DNA from 3 places in the Arthrobacter globiformis genome. Region 1 is predicted to be linked to each of the others. Evidence: riboswitches for the same ligand, from Rfam matches in the RefSeq annotation. Region 1 holds a riboswitch; each other region holds the start of a gene.
The links. A riboswitch is a leader RNA that binds a small molecule or an ion and turns the genes downstream of it on or off. The one in region 1 is predicted to bind S-adenosylmethionine.
Positions count from the first base shown of each region.

Region 2: it holds a riboswitch for S-adenosylmethionine, as region 1 does, so the genes downstream of both, QFZ33_RS23530 (DUF1737 domain-containing protein) here and QFZ33_RS08460 (PLP-dependent transferase) in region 1, are expected to answer to the same signal.
Region 3: it holds a riboswitch for S-adenosylmethionine, as region 1 does, so the genes downstream of both, QFZ33_RS17450 (aminotransferase class V-fold PLP-dependent enzyme) here and QFZ33_RS08460 (PLP-dependent transferase) in region 1, are expected to answer to the same signal.

Region 1 covers NZ_JAUSXI010000001.1:1,855,151-1,862,794, reverse strand. Annotated here, with positions in the region: gene QFZ33_RS08470 (MFS transporter) at 1-334, opposite strand, end outside; gene metX (homoserine O-acetyltransferase MetX) at 550-1,752, opposite strand; SAM riboswitch class IV at 1,765-1,880, opposite strand; partial or broken gene QFZ33_RS08460 (PLP-dependent transferase) at 1,986-2,173, opposite strand; SAM riboswitch class IV at 2,185-2,260, opposite strand; gene QFZ33_RS08455 (VOC family protein) at 2,391-3,029, shown strand; gene QFZ33_RS08450 (CPBP family intramembrane glutamic endopeptidase) at 3,171-3,950, opposite strand; gene QFZ33_RS08445 (histidine phosphatase family protein) at 4,038-4,718, shown strand; gene QFZ33_RS08440 (DeoR/GlpR family DNA-binding transcription regulator) at 4,715-5,503, opposite strand; gene hutI (imidazolonepropionase) at 5,613-6,824, opposite strand; gene QFZ33_RS08430 (NAD(P)/FAD-dependent oxidoreductase) at 6,836-7,644, opposite strand, start outside.
Region 2 covers NZ_JAUSXI010000001.1:5,033,942-5,041,585, forward strand. Annotated here, with positions in the region: gene QFZ33_RS23520 (aromatic amino acid ammonia-lyase) at 1-1,178, opposite strand, end outside; gene QFZ33_RS23525 (NtaA/DmoA family FMN-dependent monooxygenase) at 1,201-2,496, opposite strand; SAM riboswitch class IV at 2,746-2,860, shown strand; gene QFZ33_RS23530 (DUF1737 domain-containing protein) at 2,874-3,182, shown strand; gene QFZ33_RS23535 (rhodanese-like domain-containing protein) at 3,179-3,589, shown strand; gene QFZ33_RS23540 (O-succinylhomoserine sulfhydrylase) at 3,591-4,799, shown strand; gene QFZ33_RS23545 (aminotransferase class V-fold PLP-dependent enzyme) at 4,823-6,004, shown strand; gene egtD (L-histidine N(alpha)-methyltransferase) at 6,061-7,047, opposite strand; gene egtC (ergothioneine biosynthesis protein EgtC) at 7,044-7,644, opposite strand, start outside.
Region 3 covers NZ_JAUSXI010000001.1:3,753,172-3,760,815, reverse strand. Annotated here, with positions in the region: gene QFZ33_RS17460 (metal-dependent transcriptional regulator) at 1-288, opposite strand, end outside; gene QFZ33_RS17455 (class I SAM-dependent methyltransferase) at 299-1,078, opposite strand; gene QFZ33_RS17450 (aminotransferase class V-fold PLP-dependent enzyme) at 1,181-2,587, opposite strand; SAM riboswitch class IV at 2,622-2,735, opposite strand; gene hisN (histidinol-phosphatase) at 2,917-3,729, opposite strand; gene rsgA (ribosome small subunit-dependent GTPase A) at 3,796-4,911, opposite strand; gene aroA (3-phosphoshikimate 1-carboxyvinyltransferase) at 4,895-6,271, opposite strand; gene QFZ33_RS17430 (DoxX family protein) at 6,293-6,841, opposite strand; gene QFZ33_RS17425 (sigma-70 family RNA polymerase sigma factor) at 7,260-7,644, shown strand, end outside.

The DNA of each region.
Region 1 (7,644 bases):
GGAAGGTGGAGACGCCAACCAGGATGATGCTCAGCTGCAGCAGCTGCTTGCGGCCGAATTTGTCGCCGAAGTGACCGAAGACGATGCCGCCGATCGGGCGGGCAACGAATCCGACGGCGTACGTGAGGAAGGCGGCGATGATGCCGTCCAGTTCGGTGCCGGCGTTGGGGAAGAAGGTCTTGCCGAAGACCAGGGTGGCAGCCGAAGCGTAGAGGAAGAACTCGTACCACTCCACGACGGTGCCGGCCATGGATGCCGTGACAACTTTCTTGAGGCCTGAGGCCTTGACGTCGGTTTCCTCTACACGCCTGGCGGCGGAGCTTTCCGTACTCATTGCAAACTCCTTCGGCGTCTTCCTCGACGCCACGGGGACCGGTCGATGGCGAAGGGTGTGTGATGCGCACCACTAACGCCGGATTCAACGAGTATGGTCTGCCGATGAGGCAAGCTCAACGCCAAATAGTGCAGGGCGCATCTGCATTTATGCACATATACGGCCTGGGAGTTGCCACGATACGGCCGGCTCCAGCGCCTGGACCGGGCCTAAAGTCAGCTGAGGAGGTGTGCCCTGAGCTGGGCGTTCAGCTGGCCGATCTCCGTGAGGAAGCCGTCGTGGCCGATCGGCGAATCGATCATGTGGACATCCACGTTTCCGGGCAGGGATTCGGCCAGCTCCAGCGACTGGGCCGGAAAGTACAGCCGGTCCGACTCCACTGCGGCAACGAAGAAGTCGGCGGTGGTCCGGGCGAGGGTCTCCTTGAGCGTCCCCCGCCCGCGGGTGACGTCATGGCTCATGAGTGCTTCCGTCAGGGCGATGTAGCTGTTGGCGTCGAAGCGCCGGACCAGCTTGTTGCCCTGGTGGTCGAGGTAGCTCTCCACCTGGTAGCGGCCGCGGCCCGCCAGGGCATCAGCCTGCAGCGGCTCTTCAGCGGCCTGGGCGTTCCTGCCGAAACGGAAATCGAGTTCATAGGCAGACCTGTAGGTGATGTGTGCAATCCGCCGTGCGAGCGCCAGGCCATCCGCGGGCTCCGGTCCGCCGTAGTAGTCACCGCCGTTGAAGTGGCGGTCCTGCCGGATGGCAAGCGTCTGCGCCTGGGCGAAGGCGATTTGTTCGGCCGTGCTCCTGGCGCCGACGGAGATGACACCGCAGCGGCGCACCCGCTCCGGGAAAGTGACTGCCCATTCGAGGGCGCGTGCCCCGCCCATGGAGCCGCCCACCACGGCGTGCCAGCTGCTGATGCCGACCCGGTCAGCCAGCCGCGCCTCGGCCACGGTGGAGTCCCTCAGCGTCACCAGCGGAAAGCGTGAACCCCAGGGCTTGCCGTCCGGAGCGGCCGACGACGGCCCGGTGGACCCGTAGCAGCCGCCCAGGATGTTGATGGAGATGACGAAGAACCTGTCGGTGTCCGCCGGCGCACCCGGCCCGGCGAGCTGTTCCCACCAGCCTTCTTCAGTCCCCGCGCCGCCCCGGGTCACGTGCGTGTCCCCGGTGAGGGCATGCTGAACGAGGATGGCGTTGGAGCCGTCCTCGTTGAGCGTTCCCCAGGTTTCGTAGGCCAGGGTCACGTCCGGCAGGAATCCCCCGGCCTCAAGTTCCAGGCTGCCGATGTTGAGGTGCTGGACAGAGCCGTCGGGAACTCGGCCATCGGGGATACGGCCGTCGGGAACAGTGCCGTCCGAAACGGTGCCGCCCGCAGCCGTGCCTTGCGGAGCCTTGCTGGCCGGAACGTCGGTGCTGACAGAAATCGTCATAGGTAAACCTCTTCTACGCGCTTGCCCGCCGGCAGCTGTCCGGCAGGCCAGGTCCTCACCCGGGGCACCCCACCGCGGAAGGAGGGTTGCCGGCCAGCAAGCCGGGGCTGTCGCTGGCACTCATGACCTGTTGCAAGTTTACGAAATAGTCGGACGGCTGCGCGAAGAATGTGACGGCTGTGTGACTCCCGGCCCCCTCACGGGACGGGAGTCACACCGGTAGCGCGGGAAAGTCATGCGCCTTTTGCCGCGCGGGAGCCGGCGTCGTGGTCGGCCAGGATGTCATTGATGTGCTCCGGGCCCACAGACAGCCGGACGTGGCCGGGGCAAACCCGGCCACGTCCGGCTGCTCCGGCGTGAGCTGGCTGTGCGTGGTCGACGCCGGGTGGATGACCAGGGAGCGGACGTCGCCAATGTGTGATGGCGTGCGTTTCTTCACCCGGGGCACCCCACCGCGGTTGAAGGGTTGCGGCCAGCGAGCCGGGGCTTTGTTCGTTGGCACTCATGACCTGCGATCAGCGCAGGAATGGGACTGTTACGCGCACAGCTTTGTGACGAACTTCTTCAAAGTATGGGCTTTTCGCGAGGTTAGGCAACCCTTAGCTGAGAGCCCCGTCACAAAGTGCCAAGATGAGGGCATGCGCATGGATCACGTCTCTTACGCCTGTGAACACGATGGCCTCGCGGCCACCACCGAACGTATCTCCTCTGCCCTCGGCGTCGAAGCCGTAAAGGGCGGAGTGCACCCCCGGTTTGGGACCCGGAACATGATTATTCCCTTGGCCGGACACAAATACCTTGAGGTCGTTGAGGTCCTGGACCACCCGGCGTCGGACAAGGCGCCGTTTGGCCAGGCCGTCCGGGCCCGGTCCGCGGCGGGCGGCGGCTGGATGGGCTGGTGCGTCGAAGTTGATGACCTAGCCCCCTTCGAGGAACGCCTGGGCCGCTCCGCAGTCAACGGCAACCGCAAGTTCCCCGACGGCCGGGAGCTTGTCTGGAAGCAGATCGGCATCCTGGGCCTGATCGCGGACCCGCAGGTCCCCTACATGCTGAAGTGGGAGGGTGATGCGGAACTGCACCCGTCCAACGCCTATGACAGCAATGTGAAGATGTCCAGCCTCACGATCGCGGGCTCTGCCGAGCGCGTGACCGAGTGGCTCGGCGAGCCCGTCGAAAGGCCGCTGGAGGACGTCGCCGTGAACTGGGTCGCCCCGCACGGAACCCCGGGCATCCTCTCGGTCACGTTCGAAACCGCAGCGGGCGCCGTCACCATCTGACGCACTTTCTGCCCTTCACTTCGGCCGCCATCAGCGGGTGCCAATGACGTCACCCGCCGATGGCGGCCGAATCACTTTTAAGGGCCGGCGCTGGCCCGGCACATCGGCCTTGCCGAATGGCTGATCCCTACCCCAGGCCGACTACCCCAGGCCGACCGCTTTGCCGAACAGGCTGAACCCGACGAACGCGACGATGTCCAGCAGGGCGTGCGCAATGACGAGCGGCATCACCCGGCGGGTCCTGGTGTAGATCCAGGCGAAGACCACGCCCATGATGGCGTTTCCGATGAAGGGTCCGAAGCCCTGGTACAGGTGGTAGCTGCCACGGAGCATTGAGGACACAAAGATCGCCAGGGGCACGGACCAGCCGAATTTGCCGAACCGGTCTAGAAGGTAGCCCACCACAATGACTTCCTCCACGATCGCGTGGCGCAGGGCGGACAGTATCAGCACTGGCACCGTCCACCAGTAGGCGTCCAGACCGCTGGGGATGATCGCGGTCGTGATGCCCAGGGCACGTCCGGCGGCGTAGAGGCCGAGCGAGGGGATCCCGATCAGGGCGGCCAGCCCGAGCCCCTGCAGCAGGTCCTTGCCCGGCCGGGCAAAGTTGAATCCCAGCTTCCGGAACGCGGAACCGGCGTCGTGCCCTGACCCCGGTTTCGCCTGGCGCTGGTCGGTCAGGAAGAAGATCACCAGCAGGACCGGCACCAGGGCAAAGATGATGTCCAGCAGCTGGTAGGTCAGGTCGAAGTACTCGCGGGTGCTTTGCGACCTGTTCAGCGTGGAGGTCCCCTGTGCCAGCGGTGCCCGGCTCATTTTGTCCAGCAGCTGCACCACGGAGTAGACGGCGGACTGGCCGAGCGAGAGACCAAGGACAATCCAGACTTCGAACCGCAGCCGACGGCGGGAGGGAACCAACATGTTCCTATCTTGCCTGCACCTGCTGGTACTTTCCTGTCAGCCAGTCGATTCCTGTCCGATCGCGGGCTGACCCTATGCTGGGAAACTATGAGCGCTCCCGGGAAAATCATCATGATCCGGCACGGCCAGTCGGCGGCCAACGCGGATACCTCCATCTACAACAGGGTGCCCGACTACCGGATTCCGCTGACGGAGCTTGGACTGGAGCAGGCGAAGGCCGCCGGGGAACGCATCCGGCGCGAGCTGGACGGGCGGCAGGTAAGCGTCTACGTCTCACCGTACCTGCGCGCCCACCAGACCCTCGAGGCGCTGAATCTAGGCCCCCTGACGGAGCGGGTGATCGAGGAGCCGCGGCTGCGCGAACAGGACTGGGCCAACTTCCAGATCTCCGGCGACATCGAGGACCAAAAGGAACTCCGCAACGCCTACGGCCACTTCTTTTACCGCTTCCGGGAGGGCGAGTCCGGCTCCGACGTCTACGACCGGATCTCCTCGTTCATGGAGACCCTGTACCGGCACTGGTCCAAGCCGGACTACTCCCCCAACGCCCTGCTGGTCACGCACGGGCTGACCATGCGCCTGTTCTGCATGCGCTGGTTCCACTGGTCCGTGGAATACTTCGAGTCGCTGAACAACCCCGAAAACGCCGAGGTCCGCATGCTGGTGCGCAACGGTTTGGGCAAGTACGAACTCGACACACCGTTCACGCAGTGGGTGGACCGGAGGGTGGACGAAACGGTGCTGGACGCCCCCCCGGTGATCTTCTAGGCGCCGGCCACCAGCACTTCGGTGCCGCGGGCTTCGAACGCGGCCTTGTCCGCCGCGGAGATGCCCGAGTCGGTGATGAGCCGGGTGAACTTGTAGCCGTCCATGGTGGCGAACGCCCGGCGGCCCACCTTCGAGGAGTCCGCGATGACATAGGACTCACTGGCGCGGCTGGCCAGCAAGGCGTTGACCGTTGCCTCCGCCTCGCCGGTGTTGGTGGGCCCTACCTCGGCGTCGACGCCGTTGACCCCGATGAAGGCGATGTCCAGCACCACCTTCTGCATGATGATGTCAGTGTACGGCCCCACGAGTTCATAGGACCGCGTGTTGAGGATGCCGCCGGTCACCATCACCTTGATGTTGGGCCGGACGGCAAGCTGCGAGGCGATGTTGATGGCGTTGGTGACCACGGTCAGGGTGGGCTGGTTCGACGGCGAGTTGAGGTCCTCGCGGGTGGCCAGGATCTGCGCCAGGGCGGTGCTCGTGGTGCCGCCGCACAGGCCGATGACCATGCCCGGGGCGATGAGCGCCGAGGCGGCCAGGGCGATCTCCTGCTTGGCCACGGCGTGGTCGTCCCGGTTGTACCTGCCGGGAAGGTCATAGGCCAGGGCGCCGGTGGTGGCGCCGCCGCGGGTCCGCGTCAGCAGCCGCCGCTTGGCCAGGCTGTCCAGGTCACGCCGGGCGGTTGCCGGTGACACGCCGAGCCGGGTGACGATCTCCTCGACTTCCACCTGGCCGGTCCCGGCAAGGAGATCAAGGATGGCCGTCAGTCGGTCGGTGCGGGTCATGCAGGGCCTTTCAAGATCCAAAACGTCACGAAAATGACGTTTCTTGATTATATCAGACCCCTAACGATCATCTTGCGTCATCACCGGCGAGTAACGGCACCGCCTGACATTACCGCGCCCGCACCCCTGCACGCCAAACCGCGTGGGTCAGCGGCATGCCGGGGCGGTAGGCGAGGTGGGTGGCGGACGGGGCGTTGAGGACGTGCAGGTCTGCCCGGTGTCCGACGGCGATGGAGCCCACCGCGCGTTCGCCGTCGACGTCGTTACCGGACTCGCGCTGGAGCGCCAGGGCGCCGCCGTACGTCGCCGCCCGGACGGCCTCATGGACACTCAGTCCCATCTGCAGGACCGCGGTGGTGACGCAGAACGCCATGGAACTCGTGTAGGACGTGCCGGGGTTGCAGTTGGACGCGAGCGCCACGGGCACGCCGGCGTCCAGGAGCTTCCGGCCGGGCGCCAGCGGCTGGCGGGTGGAGAGGTCGCAGGCCGGCAGGCAGGTGGCCACCGTTCCCCGCCCGCCCGTTCCTGCGGCGGCATCCCAGCCCGACCAGCCGGCGGCGAGATCTGCGATGTCCGGCTCCGAAAGATAGTTGACGTGGTCCACGCTCGCCGCGCCGAACTCCACCGCGAGGCGGACACCGGGGCCGTGCCCCAGCTGGTTGCCGTGCACCCGCAGCCCCAGGCCGGCGTCGCGGCAGGCCTGCAGCACGGCACGGGACTGCTCCGCCGAAAAGGCGCCCCGTTCGCAGAACACGTCGGCCCACGTTACATAGGGGCGGGCCGCGTCCAGCATCGGACCGCAGACAAGTTTCGTGTACTCATCCGCATCAATCCCGGCCGGCACCAGGTGGGCGCCCAGATAGGTGACCTCGTCCGCTACTGTCGAGGCGATCCGCGCACTCCTGGCCTCCTGCTCGACGTCCAGGCCGTAGCCGGTTTTCGTCTCCAGGTACGTGGTGCCCTGCGATACTGCTTCGGCGGCGCGGCCCTGGGCCAGCCGCGTGAGGTCGTAGTCCCCGGTGTTCCGGGTGGCTTCAGTGGTGACGGCGATGCCGCCGGCGCTGTACTCCTCCCCTGCCATCCGGGCCTCGAACTCCGCCGTACGGTCGCCCGCGAAAATGAGGTGCGTGTGTGAGTCTACCCAGCCGGGCAGCACGGCGCGCCCGCCCGCGTCCACGGCGTCGTCGGCAGCCGGGGCGGCGGACGCCTGGCCAATCCAGGAGATGCGTTCAGCCTCGATCACCACTGCCGCATCCTTGAGGACACGGTGTTCCGCGTCCTGGGTCATCAGTTCGGCGATATTGGTGATCAGGGTGCTCATGGTTCCATTCTTCAGCGCCGGATGGACCAGCGCGTCGCAGCCAGCGCATCCTCCGTCCGGGATACCGGACCAACGCCGGCGCCCTGCCCGGCACCGGCGTCCTGCCCCGCCAGGATCTGGGCAGCGGCCAGTTCCGCGATTCCGGACGACGTCTGGAACCCGTAGCCGCCCTGGCCGGCGAGCCAGAAGAACCCGCGGGCCTCGGCGTCGAACCCCACGACCGGAACGCCGTCGGCCGCCTCAGTGCGCAGGCCGGTCCACGCCGTCCGGACGGGTCCGATCCCCAGCGTCGTCAGGGTATTGAGCCGGGAGATAAGCCGCTCCACGTCCCCGGGACGGGGACGTGCGTCCTCCGCCGGGCTGGCCACGTGTTCCGACGGCGAGATCAGCACGTCGCTGCCTTCCTTGCGGAAGTAGAAGGAGTCGTCGGCGGCGGCCACCATGGGGCTGCCTTCCGGCAGCGGATGGTCGACGCCGACAATCGCCGCCGTGCGCCGGTACGGCTGCAGGCCGATCTTCTCGACACCGCTCAGCACCGCCAGCTCGTCCGCCCAGGCGCCGGCCGCGTTGACCAGAACGCCGGCGGAGAAGCCTTCCTGCCCGGCGCCGATCTCCCAGCCGGATCCCAGCCGCTGCGCTGAGTGGACGCGGGCGCCGGTGATGATGTCCACGCCGGCAGCCTCGGCACGCGCCCTGTGTCCTTCCAGAAGCACCGGGGCATTGCAGCCGAAGGACCCGGTGTCCAGGCCGGCGGCGGAGAAGGACTCCGGTTTCAGGGCCGGGCAGAGTCCAAGCGCTTCACCGTGGCTGACCCGGCGCA
Region 2 (7,644 bases), 3.2 Mb from region 1:
GCCTCGAGGTTGAGCTGCCGGATCAGGCGCTGCGGCGGATAGAGCTTGGCGATCCTCCGCTCGCTGCTGATTCCGACGTGGGCCAGTCCCAGCCGCAGTGCCTCGAACGCCATGGCCAGCTGCATGGGCTGGAAGTTTCCGCCGGACACCATCCGGCCCGAGGCCACATCCGTCAGGGGGTTGTCGCCCCGGCCGTTGAGTTCCACCTCGAGCGCCTCGGCCAGGGCTGTCACTTGGGCCCGGAACGCACCGTGCGTCTGCGGCGCGGCGCGGAAGGACAGCGCATCCTGGACAGACACCTGCCGCCGAGGGTCCTCCAGCCAGCCGCCCCGCACCAGGCGCCGGACATTGGCCGCGGAGATGCGCTGGCCGTCCACGGCCTTGGCCGACTGCACGGCCGGCGAAAACGGGCTGAGGTTCCCGCCGCCGTCGTACCTTGCTGTGGCCTCAAGCGAGAGCGCCAGCGCGGTGTCCGCCAAATCGGCGAGCCACTGGATGCGGCGGAGTTCCAGCGCGCCGGCCCCGATCGAATAGGAGTTGGCGCTGACCAGCGCCAGGGCCTCGCCCGGCGCCAGGACCAGCGGTTCCAGCCCGGCGGCGGCGAGCGCCTCCGCGCCGTCCTGCAGGCCGCCGTCGGGAGCAAGCGACTGGCCCTCCCCGATGGCGACGGCGGCAACCGCCGCCAGCTGGGTGAGGTCCGACGAGCCGACGGACCCGTCGGACGGAACAGCCGGCACCACACCCCTGTTGAGCAGTTCGGCATAAAAGCGGGCAGTTTCCGGGCGCACCCCCGAGCCGCCCCGCGTGAATCCGATGAGCCTGGCCAGGATCAGGGCCCGGACTTCATCCCGGTCAAGCAGCGCGCCGACGCCGCTGTGGTGGTAGCGCACCACCTGCAGCTGGAAGTCGAGGATGGATTCCTGCTCCACGGCGGTGTCCCGGCCGGAGCCGAGCAGGGTGTTCAGGCCGTAGACCCGGTGGCCGGAATCGATGGCCGCCTGCACCACCTCGCGGGACAGGCCCACGAGCTCGAGGGCGTCGGCGCTGAGGACCACCTCCACTGCGGGATCGGCCGCCGCGGCAGCCACGTCGTCGGCACGGATGTGGGCCGTCCCGATCAGGAACGTGCCGCGCCCGACCCCCGGCATCAGTCCGTCGTGTCCCCCGGTCCCTGCCATTGCACCAGCCCCGGCCATGGCGTTAGAAGTCCAGCAGGTTCCGGCGGAAGCCGCCATCGCCGTAGCTCGTCCGCAGCAGCCCCCGCCTGCGGAGCACCGGCGCCAGCCTGTCCAGCACCCCGTGAATGGTCGCCGGGTCGACGAAGCCGGAGAAGAGGAACCCGTCTCCGCCCACTGCAGCTCCGGTTTCCTCGAAGTAGTCGGCGATCTCCTCGGCCGTGCCGATGATGCTGTCGCCGGCCCCGCCGCTCCGTGCCTGCAGGATCTGCCGCAGCGTGGAACCCGGCGGCGCGGCCTTGGAGAAGTGCTCCAAGGTGCCCTGGTTGCTGTTGGTGCTTAGCTGCGGGAGCGGCGCGTCCAGGTCGAACTGCTTGAAGTCGATGACGGACAGGTAGGAGATTGAGTTGAGCTGGCTGTCGATGTCCCGCTGGGTCAGCTCCCGGCGCGCGGCCCGCAGCTCCTCCGCTTCGGCCCTGGAACCGGTGACGGTGGGTTTGAGGACGAACAGCACCTTGACGTCGTCGGGGTTCCGGCCGGCCGCGGCGGCCTCGGCGCGGATGGAGTCCCGGTACGCCTTCATGCCGTCGGCGCCGCGGGCTAGGGCGATCGCAACATCCGCGTTCGCACCGGCGAAAGCCTTGCCCCGCGGGGACGCCCCCGCCTGCACCAGCACCGGCTCCTCCGGCAGCGGGGCCGTGTTCAGCGGTCCCCGGACCCTGAAGAACTCCCCCACGTGGTGGATCGGCCGGACCTTGGTGTGGTCCGCGAAGATCCCTGCCCGGGTGTCCTCCAGGATGGCGTCCGGTTCCCAGCTGCGCCAGAGCTTGCGCACGACGTCCACGAACTCCTCGGCCTTCTCGTAGCGGAGGTCGTGCTCAATCTGCTGGTCCAGTCCGTAGTTCTGTGCGGCAAGATCGCTGCCGGAGGTCACCACGTTCCAGCCCAGCTGCCCGTTGGAGAAGTGCTGCAGCGTGGCCAGCAGCCGGGCCGCGGTGAACGGCGGGTAGAAGGAGGCGCTGATGGTGGGCACAATGCCCATGTGCTCCGTGGCGGCGAGCAGGTACGGCACCAGTGCCAGCGGATCGTGCTTCGGTGCAAAGGATGCCTGCGCCAGCGAGACCTCCGCGCTGCCGCCGTAGGTGTCGGGGACGGTGAGGGAGTCCTCGATGATGAACAGGTCCAGTCCCGCCCGCTCAAACTCACGGACCGCATGCTGGTAGGGGGCGGGCTTCCTCCAGTCATAGCCGATTCCGTAGCCGGGTGTCCCCCAGCCCTGGACCCCGAAGCCGTGGCCCACAAACCATCCAAAGTGCAGCATGGGAGTCACTGTATTCGGGGTCGAATCATTCACTGCGGCCTGGTTTCATCCGGCGTTACGGCGGTTCATCTTCCGTCATTATCCTCCCGGCCACCTGCTTTGTAACCGCAACGCGGGGTCACTCACGGCCGCTTCCGCAGCCCCGATTGGGCCGCAAGTGACCCTCCCCACCCGTTGCTGTTTGATGCGTTACGGAAGATGACGACGGCGGCGGTGCGCGCCGCCGTCGTCAGTGTTACGTTTTTGGGGAGTAATGAGTACCGGCACTAAGCCCTGACTGGCCGGTCGGCAACCCTCCTTCCACGGCGGGGTGCCTCAGGTGAATACTCGGCATATCGACCACTTCGAGCTGCAAGCGTGAGAAAAGGAGATCCGTCGTGTCAGACGCCCCCGCCGTTGCAACGCTGCCATCCCAGCAGGATAAACCCGAGGAAAAGCTGTTTTACCGCCTGATAACGGGCCCGGACGACCGTGCGTTCTGTGAGCGCATCTCGGCCGCCCTCGCCGAGGGGTACGTGCTGCACGGCAGCCCTGCCGCCACCTTCAACGGCACCGCCGTCATCGTGGCCCAGGCCCTGATCCTGCCCGCCGCCATCGCCACCGCTGACGCCGCCGTGGCCACCGCCGTGGACCGGCTGGACTCCGACGAGGACCTCGCCGAAGAAGCTTACGAGGGCCACGCATGAGCTACGCCGGAGACCTCACCCCGCAGGACGCCTGGGCCAAGCTCGAAGAGGGCGCCATCCTGGTGGATGTCCGCACCGAGGGCGAATGGGCGCACATCGGCGTTCCGGACACAAAGGCGACGGACAACGATCCCCTGTTCATTCAGTGGACCTTCCCCGGCGGCATTCCCAACCCCGACTTCGTCGAGCAGCTGAAGCAGCAGGCGCCGGAGGACACCGGCGTGGAGCTGATTTTCCTGTGCCGCTCCGGCCAGCGCTCCATCGCGGCGGCAATAGCCGCCACCCAGGCGGGTTTCACCGCCTACAACGTGCTCGAAGGCTTCGAGGGCGAACCCGACCGCTACGGTGAGCGCACCGTGAACGGCTGGAAGAACCGCGGCCTGCCGACCAACCTGGGAAAGAACTAAGTTGACCTTTAATCACGACGCCGCCGGCTGGAGCCCCGACACCCAGGCCGTCCGCGGCGGGCTTGACCGCACCAATTTCCAAGAGACCACCGAGCCCGTCTTCCTGAACTCCGGGTTTGTCTACGAGTCCGCCGCAGCCGCGGAGCGCGCCTTCACCGGCGAGGACGAACGCTTCGTCTACTCGCGCTACGGCAACCCGTCGGTGGCCACCTTCCAGGAACGGCTCCGCCTCCTCGAAGGCACTGAGGCGTGCTTTGCGACGGCGTCCGGAATGTCCGCCGTGTTCACCGCCCTGGGCGCCCTGCTCGGGGCCGGGGACCGGGTGGTCGCCAGTCGTTCCTTGTTCGGCTCCTGCTTCGTGATCCTCAACGAAATCCTGCCGCGCTGGGGTGTGGAGACGGTGTTCGTGGACGGTCCGGACCTCGAGCAGTGGCGCGCGGCCCTCTCTGTGCCCACCACGGCCGTCTTCTTCGAATCCCCGTCCAATCCCATGCAGGAAATCGTGGACATCGCGGCGGTCAGCGAACTCGCCCACGCCGCCGGCGCCAAGGTTGTGGCGGACAACGTCTTCGCCACCCCGCTGCTGCAGCGCTGCGGAGACCTCGGCGCGGACGTGGTGGTCTACTCCGGCACCAAGCACATCGACGGCCAGGGCCGGGTGATGGGCGGAGCCATCCTGGGCACCAAGGAATTCATCGACGGCCCGGTCAAGCAGCTCATGCGCCACACTGGTCCGGCGCTCTCCTCATTCAATGCCTGGGTCCTCACCAAGGGCCTGGAGACCATGGCGCTGCGCGTGAACCACTCGTCCGCCACGGCGCTGCGCCTGGCCGGATGGCTGGAGGCCCAGCCCGCCGTCAACTGGGTGAAGTACCCCCTGCTCAAGTCGCACCCGCAGTTCGAACTGGCGGCCAAGCAGATGAAGGCCGGCGGCACCGTCCTCACGCTGGAGCTTGCGACGACGGCCGGCCAGTCGGGCAAGGAAGCCGCCTTCGCCCTGCTGGACGCCCTGAAGATCATCGACATCTCCAACAATTTGGGCGACGCCAAGTCGCTGATCACCCATCCCGCCACCACGACGCACCGGGCCATGGGGCCGGAAGGACGCGCCGCGATCGGGCTGACCGATGGAGTGGTGCGGCTGTCCGTAGGCCTGGAGGATGCGGATGACCTCGTCGCGGACCTGGAGCAGGCGCTCAAGCAGATCTGAGCCGCAGGCGGCAGGATGTGGATATGCCAATTGACGTTAAAGCGGTGCGCAGCCAGACCCGCGGGGTCCTGAACGTCGCCCATTTCAATAACGCGGGAAGTTCCCTCATGTCCCGCCCTGTGGCGGACACGGTGACGGGCCATTTACGCCGTGAAGAGGAAATCGGCGGCTATGAAGCGGCCGAGGAGGCTGCTGATCGACTGGAAAATGTCTACTCCTCGGTGGCCCGGCTGATCGGAGCGCAGCCGAATGAGGTAGCCCTGGCAGAGAACGGCAGCCGGGCCTGGGCGGCGGCGGTGTACAGCTTTCCCTTTCTTCCCCGGATGCGGCTGCTGATCGGCCGCACCGAATACGGAGGCAATGTCATCGCGCTGCGCCAGCTTGCGCAGCGCAACTACCTTCAGATTGTGGTTCTCGACGACGACCCCCACGGGCAGGTTGACGTGGAGCATCTGCAGGCCGAGCTGGAGCGTGGAAACGTCGCCATGGTCGCCCTGACTCATGTGCCGATGGCCAATGGCCTGGTCAATCCGGCGGCCGAGATCGGCAGGCGCTGCCGTGCCGCCGGGGTGCCGTTTGTGCTCGACGCATGCCAGTCGGTGGGCCAGATGCCCTTGGACGTGCAGGCATTGGGCTGCGACGTGCTGGCGGGCACGGGACGCAAATTTCTGCGCGGGCCCCGGGGCACCGCGTTCCTCTACGTGCGCGCATCCGTCCTGGAACGGCTTGAACCGGCCATGCTGGACGGGCATTCCGCCGTTCCGGCCGGCACTGAAGGCTTTGAAGTCCGCGGCGATGCCCGGCGCTTCGAAAGCTGGGAGAGCAGTGCCGCGGGAAGGCTGGGTTTGGGCCGGGCAGTCGACTACGCCCTGGCCCTGGGGCTGGACGCTGTGCAGGATCGGGTGGCAGGGCTCGCGGAGCAGCTGCGGAGGGAGCTGGCGGCGGTTCCGGGAGTGGCTGTCCATGACCGCGGGATCACCCGCTGCGGCATCGTGACGTTTTCGGTTGCCGGACGCGAGCCCGGCAGCATAAGGTCCCGGCTGGCGGATCACCGGATCAACGTCTCGGTGGCCCCCGGGCCCTTTACAGACGCCCACGCCGTCCTCTCCCAGACAGCGCAAGGTCCGGACATGGTGGTGCGCGCCTCCGTTCACTACTACAACACCGAGGCCGAGATCCGGCGGCTGGTCGGTCTCCTTCGGTGAACGTCCTGCGATATGGCGGGTGTACGCCTGGCAGGCAGCCCATCTCGGCAGTCGAGCTAATTGGCTTCCGCCAGGGTCATCGCGAAGCGCTTCTGCCCATCGGTCCACTGCCCTGCCACGGAGAACCCGGCCGCTTCCAGCTCGCTGGCCACGCCTTCGAGGCGGAACTTGGCGGAAATTTCGGTGCGCAGTTCCTCGCCTTCGTGGAACCGGACATCCATGCCCACGCCCGGCAGACGCACCAGCATCGGTCTGGTGGCGCGGAGCCGCATTTCGATCCACTCTTCCTGGGGCATCCACACCGCCACATGTTCGAAGGCCATCACGTCAAAGTCGGCGCCCAGCTGCGTATTGAGAACCCGGAGCACGTTCCGGTTGAAGTCGGCAGTGACCCCCTCGGCGTCGTCGTATGCGGGAACAAGGACGCTTGGCGACTTCACCAGATCCGTGCCAAGAAGCAGCGAGCCACCGTCGCTGCCGAGCAGCTCACGGACGGCGGAGAGGAAACGGGCCCTGGCCGCCGGCTCGAAATTGCCGATCGTGCCGCCTAGGAACGCCACCATCCGGCGTCCCGCCCGCGGTAGCACATGCAGCTGGGTTTCGAAATCTGCAGCCACAGCCTCCAGCTCAAGGCCGGGAAAGTCTGGCGCCAGTTCGTTACGCGCGTCCAGCAGTGCGCTGTCGCTGACGTCCACGGCAACGTAACGGCGAAGGGATCCCGCCTCGCCCAATGCATTCAGCAGCAGCGGGGTCTTCCTGGAGGATCCGGACCCTAGCTCAATAAGCGTCTGAGCCGGGCAGGCGGCAGCCATCTCTCCGGCAAAAAGTTCAAGCACCTCACGTTCAGCCCGGGTCGGGTAGTACTCCGGCAGGCCCGTGATGCGCTCAAAAAGTTCGCTGCCCAGCTTGTCGTAGAACCACTTGGGCGGCAGTGTTTTGGGCGACCCGCCGAGCCCCGCAAGCACGTCCCTGTGCAGGCTTCGCTCCAAGTGGTCCGGGGGCAAATGATGAATGATGTCGGAGCGATCTGCAGAGAGGCTCAAGGGGCTACCTGTTCCTTCGTGAGGTTGGACATCGGACGTACGGCGACGCGGCTGGCGGTGGCGGTCAGAAGGCAGTTATCCGGTACTTCCTGCCAGCCGGGATCGTCGTCGATTGGTTCACTTGCCACCACCACACTTCCGGGGCCGGACCGCCAGAAGAGGGTGTCCCCGGCGGCCGTGGCCGCAATGGCCGTCCCGTCGGTGAGCAGAAAGTTCAACCGGCCAGGGGTCACGGCGGAGACATCCTGGACCACCCGCACCAGAGCATCGCCGGCAGAGTCCCCGGCGGCGAGCCGTTCCAGGACGAGGGCCCAGAGCAGCGCAGAGTCGGCCTGGGCTTCAAGTGCCAGCAGACGTGACGCCGGAAGTGAGGCAGCCAGCGCCTCCACTGCATGCGGCCAGCCCTCCACACGTCCGTTGTGGCTAAAGAGCCATGGCCCGTGCGCATAGGGTGCGGCAGCTGACTCCTCTGGCGACATCCCCGGGGTCGCTGACCGTACGGCCGCCAGCACGGCCCCGCTGGAGGTAACCCGGGCGACGTCGGCGAAGGTCCTGTCGGCCCACATCGGCATGGAACGGCGGTAGCGTGCAGGTACC
Region 3 (7,644 bases), 1.9 Mb from region 1:
GCTGTATCCGAGGTCCTTGACCAGGTACGTCTCAATGAGCCGGTGCCGCCGGACCATGGAGAGGGCAAGCCGGACTCCCTGGGGAGTGAGCGTGATGGCGCTGTACGGCTTGTGGAGGACCAGGCCCTGGTCCTTGAGCTTGCGCACCATCTCGGAGACCGAGGAATTGGCCACGCCGAGGCGCTGCGCCAGCTGGGTGGAGGTGATGGGCTTGTCCTGCCATTCCGTGAAGGAATAGATGACCTTAACGTAGTCCTCGATTGAGGAGGAGGGCGTACTGGTCTTCACAGCTTCAAGCCTACCTGCTGCCACCACGGCGTTCCGCCCTGGCAGCCCGCCAGGTCTGGGTGAGGTAGGGGAGCTGCAGCAGTTCACCCTCGGCATGCCCCAGGTGCTCGTGCAGGTACCAGGTGAGGTTGCCGGTCACCTTGGCGCGGGTGGCGTCGTTGGCCGCGAGGTAGTAGCTGCGGGACTTGGCCAGTTCGAGGATGTCGTCCGGGGTGACGGGATCCTCCCACCGGGTCAGGTGGCTTTCCAGGGAGGTGAATTCCGGGCCGATTTTGGGGCGGAAGTCGGGTTTGTGGACGTCCCCGGCGTGCATGATGCGGGACAGCCGGTGCACCCAGGGCACTGATGTGTCCAGCTGGTTCCAGATCAGGCCCAGCACCCCGTGGGGCTTGAGGATCCGGGAAATCTCGGTGCTGGCCCGCAGCGGATCGCACCAGTGCCATGCCTGGGCAACGCTGACGACGTCGAACGCCGCCTCGGGCAGTCCGGTTGCCTCCGCGGTCCCTTCCAGAGCTTGAACCCCGGGGTAGGCGCCGCTGAGCTGCTCCAGCATGTCCACGGAAGGATCCACCCCGCTGACGCTCAGCCCGCGTTCCACGAGCAGTGCGGTGAATTTACCGGTTCCGGCGCCGATGTCGGCGGCGGTAAGGGTCCCCGGGGGGATGAGCCAGTCCGCGGAATCACCAGGGTAGCCGGGACGAACGCGGTGGTAGTGCTCGCCTCCGTCCTGGAAGCTCTGCCCAAGCTCCTGCCGCCGCCCGTGATGAAGTTTGGGACCGCCCCGTGCCACGCACAGTCTCCTTAGCCCGACGTCGAAAATTACCTTTCGAATTTACCGCACGGGGACCGCTGCCGTGGCAGGCGGGGGTGGCGTCTTAGTCCCGGGTGGCGATTAGTCCTGCGCGCAGGGTGCGGCGCCCGCAGTGCCGGGGGTGTTGGGTGCCCACTCCGGGTAGGTGCGGGTGTCGTTCGCCGGGACCCAGCGTCCGGCGTCCACCACGTAGTCCCAGCCGAGGCCGGAGCGGTGGAGTTCCTCGAGGCCGGCGAGCAGCCGCTGGGCGTCCTCGAGCCGTGATCCCACGCCGAAGCTGGCGCGCAAGGATCCGGACGGCAGGCCGAGGCGCTTCAGCAGCGGGTGGGCGCAGAAACGGCCGTCGCGCAGGCCCACGCCGTGTTCGGCCGACAGGTAGGCGGCCACCAGGCCGGCGTCGTAACCCTCGACCGAGAAGTTGACCACACCGATGGCGTCGTCCGGGTTACTGTCCGCGAAGATCTGGTGGACGGTGATGCCGTCGATCTTGCCCAGCCCCTCGACGAGGAAGGACCGGATGGCGGCCTCATGGGCGTGCCAGCCCTGCGGATCAAGGGCTGCGATGACCTGGGTTGCCCGGGCCAGGGTGGCTGCGCCGAGCACGTTCGGTGAGCCGCCCTCGTGGCGGGCGGGGCCGGTGGCCCAGCTGACGCCGTCGAGCCTGGCCTCGCTGACGGCTCCGCCGCCGGCGAGGTGGGGGGTGCCGGCGTCGAGCCAGTCAGGGCGGCCGATTAGGACGCCGGCGCCGAAGGGGGCGTAAAGCTTGTGGCCGGAGAAGGCGAGGTAGTCGACGTCGTCCGCGGCGATGTTGACGCGGCGGTGCGGCGCGAGCTGCGCGGCGTCCACCACGATCCGGGCGCCGAATTCATGGGCCAGCGCAGCGAGGCGCCGGATCGGAAGGATTTCGCCGGTGACGTTGGAGGCGCCGGTCACCGCAAGGAGGCTGACATCGCCTTGCTCCAGTTCGGCACGCAGGCTGCTGATGGTGGCCTCGAGCGTTTCCGAGGCCACCACGCTGCGGTGCGGCACTCCCTGCCAAGGCAGCAGGTTGGCGTGGTGCTCGATGTCCAGGTACAGCACTTCACCGGTGTGGTGGTGGTCCTCCACCGGCAGGCAGCCGGCCAGGAGGTTGAGGGAGTCGGTGGTGTTCCGGGTGAAGATGACGGCGTCATCGACGCGGCCGCCCACGAACTCCCGCACGATGTTCCGCGAGTTCTCGTACACGGAGGTGCTGATCTGCGAGGCGTAGCCGGCGCCGCGGTGCACGCTCGCGTAGTACGGCAGGATCTCGTTGAGGTACGCAGAAACCACCGACAGCGCAGGCGCGGAGGCGCCGTAATCGAGGTTGGCGTAGCGGACGTGGCCGCCCTGGATCAGTGGAGCCTGGATTTCTGCGCCGGTGACGGCAGCCAAGGGACGGCCCGCGGCGGCAAATCGGCCGTCCAGCACGCCTGAGTCGGTGGTGGAAGAAATGGTTGCAGTCGTCATGGGACCTCACTGAGAAAGGACCCCGTGTGACGGGGATCCGCGCTTGCCGGGTCCGTTCCGGATCGGCCTGGTCGTCACCCGGGGCACCCCACCGCGAATGGAGGGTTGCCGGCCAGCTAACCGGGGTTTAGCGCTGGCACTCGTGACCTGTTACGAGACTAGGACATCCGGACGGGCGATGAAAAAGCCGGTTCGGAATGTTAAGCGGATTATTACGCAGCCCTGCTATCGGACTTCAGGCCGAAGAAACGACGGCGAACGCCCGCAAAAGGGGGCGTCCGCCGTCGTAATATTCAGCGCAAAGGGCACCGGGCAAGGTGGGAGCAAAACTAGAGCAAATCGTCCAGCTGCGGGTTCAGGCGCTTCAGGACTTCCGAGTGCAGGATCGAATTGGTCGCCAGCGCATTGCCGCCGAACGGGCCGTCGGTGCCTTCCAGGGAGGTGAAACGGCCGCCTGCCTCCGTCACGATCGGCACCAGCGCCGCCATGTCGTACAGGTTCAGTTCGGGTTCGCAGGCGATGTCCACGGCTCCTTCGGCCACCATGCAGTAGGACCAGAAATCGCCAAAGGCCCGGGTGCGCCAAACTTCCTCGGTGAGCTGGAGGAACTCATCGAGGTTTCCGCGGTCTTTCCAGCCACCGAGGCTGGAGTAGGACAGCGAGGCGTCGGCGAGGCTGGACACGTTGGATACCTTGAGCCGCGTGGCGGCGGCCAGGGAACGGCCCGAGTAGGCACCGGCGCCCTTGGCCGCCCACCAGCGCTTGCCCAGCGCAGGGGCGCTGACCACGCCGACCACGGGTTCGCCTTCATCGACGAGGGCGATTAGCGTGGCCCACACCGGCACCCCGCGGACAAAGTTCTTGGTGCCGTCGATGGGGTCGATGATCCAGCGGCGGGAGCCGTGGCCGGAACTTCCGAACTCCTCACCGAGCACGGCGTCACGGGGACGGGAACGGGACAGCTGGCCGCGGATGGACTCCTCGGCGGCCTTGTCCGCATCGGTGACCGGCGTCAGATCTGGCTTCGTCTCGATCTTGAGGTCCAGCGCCTTGAACCGGCTCATGGTCTGGTCGTCCACGGAATCGGCCAGCACATGGGCCAGACGCAGGTCATCGTTGTACGTTGAAGCAGGTTGGGTCATGGTTCCAAACTACCCTCAAAGGTCCGGCTGGGCGGGGAGGCAGCCGCCGGGCTGCGCCCGGGAAGGCTAACCGACGCTGCCGAGTTCCTTGGTTTCCTGGGCCTCCATGCGGGGGTCGGTGCCGAGCAGGCGGCGCAGGGACGCGAGTCTTGCTACTCCGGTGGGGCCGGCGTGCCCGGCCGCGACCCATGCATCCACACCGCAGTTGACGGCGCTGGCGTCGTGCTTGCAGCCGCGTTCGCAGGCCTCGGTGCCCGGCTCGAGGTCGGGGAAGGAGCGCAGGATGCGGTCCGGGTCGACGTGGGCCAGCCCGAACGAGCGGATGCCCGGCGTGTCGATGATCCAGCTCCCCGCCGGGGCGTCAGCGAGCTTGAGGGCAAGGGCCGACGACGACGTGTGCCGTCCGCGGCCCGTCACGGCGTTGACGCCGCCGGTGGCACGCTCGGCACCCGTCAGCGCGTTGACCATAGTGGATTTTCCGACGCCGGAATGGCCCAGCATCACGGTTACTTTGCCGTCCAGGTGGGCGCGGAGCTCGGAGACGGCGGCAACGTCGAGCCGGGCTGAGAGGCCGTCGTCGGACCGGGCATCGATGCCGGAGGCCTCGGAATCGGCGGTGCGGCTGATGATGACCGGAAAGTCGAGGTGGCGGTAGTTGTCCAGGAACTCTGTGGGATCCTTGACGTCCGCCTTGGTGACCAGCAGCAGTGGCTCGATCCCGGCGTCGTAGGCGGCCACCAGCGCCCGGTCGATGAACCCGGTACGGGGTTCCGGGTTGGCGGCGGCTACAACCACCACCAGCTGGTCCGCGTTGGCGACGACGGCCCGCTCCACCGGGTCGGTGTCATCGGCGCTGCGGCGCAGCAGGGTCTTGCGGTCCAGTATTTTCACGAGCCGGGCAAGGGTGTCCGGCTCGCCGGAGACGTCACCCACAAGGGACACGAAGTCTCCTGCCACCACGGGGGAGCGGCGCAGCTCCCGGGCGCGGGCGGCGATGACTGTCCGCTCGTTGCCGGAATCCTCGCCTACGACAGCTGTGTAACGCCCCCGGTCGACGGTAATGATCCGTCCGGTCACGGCGTCCTCGTGGCTGGGGCGGTCCTTCGTCCGGGGCCGGGAACCTTTCTTGTTCGGCCGGATCCGGACGTCGGATTCATCCCAGGAATCAGTGCTGCGTGCCACCGGGGGTCCCTGCGGTGTTGGTCACTGCGCCGACCTGCTGTCCGAGCATGTCCGCCCACAGCTTGGGGAAGTCCGGCATGGTCTTGGACGTCGTGGCGATGTCCTGCACTTCCACACCCCTGACGGCCAGCCCGAGGATGGCTCCGGCAGTGGCCATCCGGTGGTCGGCGTAACTGTGCACGACGCCGGCGTGCAGGGCCGCGGGCCGGATAATGAGTCCGTCGGCGGTTTCCTCGGCATCGCCGCCGAGGCGGTTGATCTCGGTGACGAGCGCGGCGAGCCGGTCCGTCTCGTGTCCGCGGAGGTGGGCGATGCCGCTCAGTCGGGAGGGGCCGGAGGCCAGTGCGCACAGTGCGGCGACGGTGGGCGCGAGTTCGCTGGTTTCGGCGAAGTCCGCGCCCTTGATGTCACTGCCGCCGGTCACCGTCAGGGTGCCGTCCTGCAGGGTCACAGCAGCCCCCATGTCGGTGAGGATGCTGCGCCACATGTCGCCGACCTGCGTGGTGTGCTCCGGCCAGTCCGGAATCCGCACCGTGCCGGCCGTCGCCAGGGCCGCGGCCAGGAACGGACCGGCGTTGGACAGGTCCTGTTCGATGCGCTGGTCGAAGGCGCGGATGGGGCCGGGGCTGACGACCCAGTGGTTGGGCGTGGAGTCATCCACCACCACGCCCGCGCCGCGCAGCACGGCAATGGTCATGTTGATGTGGTCCAAGCTCGGTACGGTGCTGCCGGAGTGCTCGAGATGCAGGCCGTCCGCGAAGCGTGCCCCCACCAGCAGCAGGGCGGAGACGAACTGGGAGGAGGCGCTGGCGTCAATGACGAGGTGCCCGCCGCGGACCTGCCCGGTGCCTTCAACGCGGAACGGCAGCGAAGCGGGCAGTCCGCCGTCGTCGCCGCTGACGGTTACGCCCAGGCCTGCAAGCGCGTCGATGATGGTTCCCATCGGACGCGCCCGGGCGTGGGGATCGCCGTCGAAAACGGTGGCGCCGCTGCGGAGTGCCGCCAGCGGAGGAACAAACCTCATGACGGTTCCGGCCAGGCCGCAGTCGATGGCCACGTCGGCACCGCCGGAGTTGGCCGGAATCGGCGTCACCTCCAGGTCCGGGCCGAAGGCGCCGTCGCCCTGCACTTCCCGGATGTCCGCGCCCAGCTGGCGCAAGGCTTCGATCATCAGCGCTGAGTCTCGCGAGTGCAGCGGCGCCCGGAGCCGGGACGGCCCGTCAGCGAGCGCGGCGAGCACCAGGTACCTGTTGGTCAGCGACTTTGAGCCCGGCACGCGGACCGTGGCGTCAACCGGCTGCTCCGCAAACGGCGCGGGCCAGTGCGGAGCAGCGCCGGAGGTCTCAGCGGACGCGCCCATGGGTGATGCTGTCATTCCCGCTTATGCCCCCACCGCGTGGTCAACAGCCTTGCGGACCGCCTTGTCGGCACTGTGCAGCTTCTTGCCGGTGGTCTTGCGGGCATCCGCGGCGAGGTGGCTCGCGGTCTTGCGGGCGTCGGCGGCTAGGTGCTCTGCGCGCCACGCCAGGCTGGGTTTGCCGGCTGTGTCCACGGAGGCCAGCAGCACACCGCCCGTGAGGGTGATGTTTTTGAGCAGCTGGTTGCGGCGGGCTTGCCGGCCGTCCTTGGTGCTGATGTCGGCGCTGCGCCATTCGACAAAGGCGTTCAGTGCCGAGATGACGGCCAGCAGCGTGGCCGCCAGCCGCGCCGACTTGCCGAGTGCGAAGAGGACGCCGGCGCCCACCTGTGTTCCGCCGATGATCCGGGCCAGGACCTTCTCGTCCGCCTGGAAGGGCAGGGCTTCAGAGGCACGGCGCAGGAGGGGCGACAGTTGCTGCGCGGTGTCGTCCGCATTCCTGAGCTTGTCCGTTCCGGCGAGGATGAAACTTGAGGCCAGCATCGGCCGGGCAATAAAGCGGACAAAGGACATGAATTTCCTCCTGGATGGCCGAGCCGCGGTGGCCGCGGCGGAGTCGGTTCTAGTCTTGCACTTTTGCGGAATATTTGCCCACCGCACGCCGTTGTGCTCTTCAGACCGGAAGCAGCTGCGGGCGGGGTCCCGTGCGGTTCCCGGTGTTCAGCGGCGGCTGGGGCATGGCCGGAACTGGCAGGAGCGCGGACCTTCGTACAAGCGCGGGCCTTACCAAGCTGGTCTTAATAAGCGGAGTGGAGATGGAGCATTGACTTTGGTGAAGGAAGCTGTGGGGGTGCGAAGTCCCGCCAGGATGCGGCCGTTTGTGGTGCCGGAGACCGACGCGCTCGAGGGAGGAAGTGCCTTCTCAGGCCCGGACTCCGGGACGGCACGCCGTCACGGGCGGTCAGCGCCGATCAAAGTAGACTTGAGGGCAATGAGCACCGTGGATCCGGCCCTGCAGGGCACACAGGAGGACGCCGCCAACGGCATCCCGAAGATTGGCACGTCACCCGCCGCTGAAGCGGCAGAGGATATCGACGTCGGCTCGGAGAGCGCCGAAGCGCGCCGGGCCCGGTTTGAGCGCGACGCCATGCAGTACGTGGACCAGCTCTATTCGGCGGCTATGCGCATGGCGCGGAACCCGGCTGATGCCGAGGACCTTGTGCAGGAGGCGTATACCAAGGCGTTCTCGGCGTTCCATCAGTACAAGCCGGGGACCAACCTGAAGGCTTGGCTGTACCGCATCCTGACGAACACCTATATCAACCTGTACCGGAAGCGGCAGCGGGAACCCCTGCAGTCCAATTCGGACACCATCG